One region of the Mesorhizobium sp. CA5 genome, then DNA from elsewhere that is predicted to be linked to it. Evidence: predicted binding sites of a transcription regulator. Region 1 holds the regulator's gene; the other holds the start of a gene.
What was found. Region 1 encodes LexA, which represses DNA repair genes until DNA is damaged. Its sites were predicted from a motif close to TGTTCNNNNTGTGTTCNG; they were not measured.
Positions count from the first base shown of each region.

Region 1 (3,165 bases):
GCCATGCCCTTCGGCTTAGACGGTCCCTTCCTCTTTGTCATGGGCAAAGGCCTGACGGCGATGATCGCCATTTCGGCATGGATTTCCGAGCGCTCACCGGTCGACGCCGTGGGGCTGATCTCGATCCAGTCGGTGCTGCTGGCGACGGTCGCGCTGGTCATCGCGACCATGGCTACCACTTGGCTGAGGCTTGCCGCCGTACCTTTCGCGCTCGCTGCGCTGCTGGCCATTCCGCACGTCCGCACACCGGACGTGCTTATCTCGGAGGATGCGCATCTGGTGGCGATGCCGATCGGCGGCGGCGAGCTTGCCGTCAATCGCGAACGCTCCAACGAGTTCACCACCGACAACTGGAAACGGGCGCTGAAAGCCGAGGAGATCGTGCCGCCAGAAAGGTTCGCCAAAGATACGCTGGACATTGCCGATCCCGCCGACCTGCCGCCCGGCTCGCCCTTCTATTGCAGCGGCGATCTCTGCATCGGTCGGCATCCTTCCGGCGCGATCGTCGCGCTCGCCGAGACCCGCGACACCGCCCGGCCGGCCTGCGGCTTCGCCGACCTCATCGTCATCAACGACGCCACGGCCTATAACCCGTGCCGCGATCCGCGTGTGCTCGTCGTCACCAAGCGGCAGCTGGCGCGCGACGGCAGCGCCGCCGTTTTCTTCGATCCGCAATCGGCAACCGCGCGGCCAACCGTCCGCTACGCGGTCGTAGAACCATACCGACCCTGGCACGAGCAGCGGAAATACACGCGCGAGGCGAGGGGACTGGCGCCCTATAAGCAGCCGGAAAAACCAGCCGCCGCACCGGCCCAATAGATTGTCGTTCGGGCGAAGAAGGCCGGGCAGTTCTGCTCAGTAGCGGCGGATAAGTCCGACGAGCTTGCCCTGAACCTTGACCCGATCCGGTCCGAAGATCCGGGTCTCATAGGCCGGGTTGGCGGCCTCGAGCGCGATCGAGGCACCCTTGCGGCGGAAACGCTTAAGCGTCGCCTCCTCATCGTCGACCAGCGCCACCACGATCTCACCCGGGCTTGCCGTGTTCGCATTGCGGATGATGACGGTGTCGCCGTCGAAGATGCCGGCCTCGATCATCGAGTCGCCCTTGACCTCCAACGCGTAATGCTCGCCGCCCATGATCATGTCCGGCGGCACCGAGATCGAATGCGTCTGGTGCTGGATGGCGTCAATCGGCACGCCGGCGGCGATGCGGCCCATCACCGGAATGGATACGGCCGCCGCGGCCTCGTCGTCATTGCTTGGCGTCGGGGTGCGTGATGGAGTCGTCGGCTTGATCTGGCGACTGAGATTGCCTTGGCCGCCCTGGATGACGCTCGGCGAAAACTTCTTCGCGGCATTCAGGCCAGGCGCGATCGAGTCGGGCAGGCGCAGCACTTCCAGCGCGCGCGCCCGATTCGGCAGCCGGCGAATGAAGCCGCGTTCTTCCAGCGCCGTGATCAGCCGGTGGATGCCGGACTTGGAGGCAAGGTCGAGCGCCTCCTTCATCTCATCGAATGATGGAGGAATCCCGCTCTCCTTCAGGCGTTCATGGATGAACATCAGGAGTTCATGTTGTTTGCGCGTCAGCATCGGCGGCCCCCACGGGTTCTGAAACCAGAATCAGAAAAACAAACCCAGAACAAACACTATCTGTTCCAGTTGTGTTCCGCAACCGTTTAAAGTTTAGTGAATTTGTTAAGGCTGCCGAAACAATGTCGCATCCGGTGACGGCCGGCTGCCCCTCCTGGGGCAGCGGCATTGATTCCGCTCGATTTTGGAGTTCCCCTTAAGCTGAAATACAACCCGACACGATCACGAAGCCGTGGTTGGGATCACGTCGGCTCGTACCGTAAGCGCGTGGCACCGTGAACGAAACGAACCCAAAATGCCAACCTTGGCGAAGTTCCGATCCGCAGTCTTCGCCGTCTATGGACCAGCTAACATAGGACCAAAGGTTCTTGCCCTGTCGCCGAGGGTGGTGAGACAACCCCCTTGGCCAGATCGAAATGGAGGCGGCAGCACAATGAGGGGAATTCCTGATCTCGCCGAAGTCGAGGCGATGGATGCCGCGGATCCGCTGCGCGCGACGCGCGATCGCTTCGTCTTGCCGGAAGGCGTCCTATATCTCGACGGCAATTCGCTGGGCGCTGCTTCGATCGACGCCTTCAGCGAGATCGAGACTGCCACGAGGCAGGAATGGGCGCGGGATCTCATCCGCGCCTGGAACACCGCCGGCTGGTTCGATATGCCCATCGAGCTAGGTGACCAGCTAGGACGGCTGATCGGCGCGAAACCCGGCCAGACGGTCGTTTGCGACACGACTTCGATCAATATCTACAAGGTCCTGCATGCGGCACTTGCAATGCGGCCCGAGCGTTCGGTGATCGTTGCCGAGGGCGACAGCTTTCCGACCGACCTCTACATGGCGGAAGGGGTCGCATCGACGCGGTCCGGCACGGTGCTGCGGCTCGAATGCGCAGATGCCCCGACGATAGAAGAGCTGATCGACGATCGCGTCGCGGTCATCCTGGTCAACCACGTCAACTACAAATCCGGCCGGCTGCGCGACATGGCGGCGCTCACCCGCAAGGCTCATGAAGCCGGCGCGCTGATCGCGTGGGACCTCTGCCACACGGCGGGTGCGCTGCCGGTGGATCTCGACGGCTCTAATGCCGATTTCGCCATTGGCTGCACCTACAAGTATCTCAATGGCGGGCCGGGCTCGCCAGCCTTCATCTACGCCGCGAGCCGCCATCACCGCGACATTCGCCAGCCGCTCAGCGGCTGGTGGGGCCATGCCCGGCCTTTCGCGTTCGAGCAGGGCTACGCCGCAGGCACGGGCATCCGGCGGTTCCTGTGCGGAACGCAACCGGTGCTGTCGATGCGCGCGCTGAAAGGGGCGCTGGATATGTGGAACGATGTCGACATCAGGGCCGTGCGGAGAAAAAGCGCCGCATTGACGGACCTGTTCATCCGGCTTGTCGAAGCCAGATGCGGCGGCTTCGGTCTTGAGCTGGAGAGCCCGCGCTCAGGCGCCGAGCGCGGCAGCCAGGTGTCGTTCGCCCATCCGCATGGCTACCAGGTGATGCGTGCCTTGATCGAGCGCGGCGTGATCGGCGATTTCCGCGCGCCATCCACCATTCGTTTCGGCTTCACGCCGCTCTA
Region 1 is NZ_JAIUHJ010000003.1:172,043-175,207, forward strand. It holds gene LB529_RS05710 (ComEC/Rec2 family competence protein) at 1-819, shown strand, start outside; gene lexA (transcriptional repressor LexA) at 856-1,590, opposite strand; gene kynU (kynureninase) at 2,024-3,165, shown strand, end outside.

Region 2 (3,165 bases), on a different contig from region 1:
CAGCGTCATGATCGAGACCGCATCTTGCGATTCGCCCTGCTCGGCCTCCATCACCAGCGCGACATGCTCGAGGAAGGAACGCAGTGATTCATACTCCTCCATGGAGCGGATCAGTTCCTTGAGGTTTTCCAGCCGGCCGGGCGAATCCGCCGAACGGTCGTTCTTCCACATGTCGGTGTAGCCGCTTTCCTCCAGGATGGTCTCGGCAAGCTCGGTATGCGGGGTGGTTTCCAGCGCCTTCTGCCAGCGCTCGAAATTGGCTGCGACCTCGCGCAGCGCCGCGCGCGGCTTCGGCTTCAGCTCGTCGCTTTCGGCGAGCGTTGCGGCGGCCTCCAGCATGGGGATGCGCATGGCGCGCGCCGTGTCATGGATCTGGCGGATGGTGGCTTCGCCCAACCCGCGCTTCGGCACGTTGACGATGCGCTCGAAGGCGAGGTCGTCGCCGCCATTGGCGACGACGCGGAAGAAGGCCAATGCATCGCGGATTTCCAGGCGCTCGTAGAAGCGCGGGCCGCCGATGACGCGGTAGTTCAAGCCAAGCGTGATGAAGCGGTCTTCGAAGGCGCGCATCTGGAAGGAGGCGCGCACCAGGATCGCCATGTCGTTGAGATTATGCTTCTGGCGCTGGTAGGCCTCGATCGCGTCGCCGATGGCCCTGGCCTCTTCCTCCGAGTCCCAGGCGGCGTGGACGTGAACCTTGTCGTCCTCGGGGTCGTCGCGGTCGGTGAACAGCGTCTTGCCGAAGCGGCCCTCATTGTGGGCGATGAGGTGCGAGGCCGCGCCCAGAATATGCGCGGTGGACCGGTAGTTGCGCTCCAGCCGGATGATGGTGGCGCCCGGAAAATCCTTGTCGAAGCGCAGGATGTTGTCGACCTCGGCGCCGCGCCAGCCATAGATCGACTGGTCGTCGTCGCCGACGCAGCAAATATTTACGCTCACGGGCTGTTCCGCGCCTGCCGGCGCGGGCCCTCCGCGGGGGCCTCGCAACGGCTCGGACGCCCAATCGGGCTTGCGGCCTTCGGCCGAAACGTCCCATTCATCGCTGGAGGCTAACGGCTCCTCTCCGGGAATTGGTGGTCTGTAGTGACCACCTTCTGTTCTATCGATAGATTTCGATGCGCTCGGTGCGCGGCCGCCCGGGGCCCCATTTCTCGGAGTCCCCGGCCGCTGCGCCAGGAGCCGCAGCCACATGTATTGCGCGGTGTTGGTGTCCTGGTACTCGTCGACAAGGATGTATTTGAACTTGCGGTGGTAATCCTTCAGCACGTCCGGATAGGCGCGGAAGATGCGGATCGGATGATAGAGCAGGTCGCCGAAGTCGCAGGAATTCAGCGTCTGCAGCCGTTCCTGGTAGGCCTTGTAGAGCTGGCGGCCCTTGCCATTGCCGAAGCTGCGCGCATCGCCTTCCGCTATTTCGTCGGGGCCGAGGCCCTTGTTCTTCCAGTTGTCGAGCATCTGGGCGAAGGTCTTGGCCGGCCAACGCTTGTCGTCCAGCCCTTCGGCCTGGATCAACTGCTTGATCAGCCGCACCACGTCGTCGGTGTCGAGAATGGTGAAGTCCGATTTCAGCCCGGCAAGCTCGGCGTGGCGCCGAAGCAGCTTCACGCCGATCGAGTGGAAGGTGCCGAGCCACGGCATGCCCTCCACATTGCCTTCGCCGATCAGGATGCCGATGCGCTGCTTCATCTCGCGCGCGGCCTTGTTGGTGAAGGTGACAGCCAGGATCTGCGAGGGGAAGGCCCTGCCGGTGGCAAGGATATGGGCAATGCGCGTGGTGAGCACCCGCGTCTTGCCTGTGCCTGCGCCGGCAAGCACCAGAACCGGGCCCTCCGTCGTTTCGACGGCGAGACGCTGCTCCGGGTTCAGGCCCTTCAGATAATCGGGCACGCCGTTCTGCCCGCTGCGCGCCGCCATGGCGCGCGCGGCTATGCCGGATGGAGCCGCTGCCGGCCGCGCATTCGGTTCATCGAAAAAAGGCATGTCCTCGGAAAAGCCCGACATCGCCCCCGAATGTAGTGATTCGGCAGCGAAAGACCAGAACTGTCTACGTTTTGTTCTAGTTTCGCGTGTCTGCCCCCAACTTGACAGCCGGAGCGAGCGAGGGAAAGCTGCCGGCAGGGCAGGGACGGCGCGCCGTCGCCTCAGAGCGGCCGCAAAGGCGCAACAGTCGAAGGAGCACCGTCTTGGCTGTCACCATCACCTCCCTCGTCCTCTTCCTCATCGGTCTCATTCTCGGCGGCGGCGGCGTCTGGCTCATCGCACTGGGCGGCAGTTGGTACTACCTGATCGCCGGCCTGGTCTTCCTGATCACCGCCTGGCTGCTGTTCAGGCGCAGGTCGACCTCGCTCTGGCTCTACGCGCTGTTCGTGCTTGCCACTTTATGCTGGGCGGTGTGGGAAATCGGCTTCGACTGGTGGCAGCTCGGTCCGCGCGGCGGCGTCATCGTGCTCATTGCCCTGTGGCTTTTGACGCCGTGGGCAAGGCGGGGGCTGCGGGGGCCGGACGGACGCGCGCCGCTGATCCTGGCCGTGCTCGCCTCGCTCGCGGTCGCCGGTTATTCGATGACCGCCGATCCCATGGATATCGGCGGCACGCTGGGCACCGAAAAGGCGGCGACGGCCGCCAATCTCGGCGGCGACATCCCGGCCGGCGAGTGGCAGTTCTACGGCCGCACGCCTTTCGGTCAGCGCTATTCGCCGCTCGACCAGATCACGCCGGACAACGTCGCCAAGCTGCAGCCTGCCTGGACCTATCGCACCGGCGACCTGAAAGGCCCCGACGATATCGGCGAGACGACCTATCAGGTGACGCCGCTGAAGATCGGCGATGCGCTGTTCATTTGCACCCCGCATAATTTCGCCATCGCCATCGATGCCGCGAGCGGCAAGGAGAAGTGGCGCTACGATCCGAAGATCAAGCTCGACCCCAACCGCCAGCACCAGACCTGCCGGGGCGTGTCCTATTATGCCGACGCCAAGATCGCCGCCGGCCAGCCTTGCGCCGCGCGCATCTATCTGCCGACCTCCGACGCCCGGCTGATCGCGCTCGATGCCGCGAACGGGCAGGTGTGTCCGTCCTTCGCCGAGGCCGGCACGCTGAACCTGATGGCCAACATGCCCTATCCGAAGTCGGGCTATTACTATTCGACGTCGGCGCCACTGATCG
Region 2 is NZ_JAIUHJ010000007.1:119,704-122,868, reverse strand. It holds gene LB529_RS11530 (ATP-dependent helicase) at 1-2,001, opposite strand, end outside; gene LB529_RS11525 (glucose/quinate/shikimate family membrane-bound PQQ-dependent dehydrogenase) at 2,184-3,165, shown strand, end outside.
Region 2: LB529_RS11530 (ATP-dependent helicase) is a predicted target of LexA. The motif match lies at 2,042-2,059, and genes of this name have one in related genera.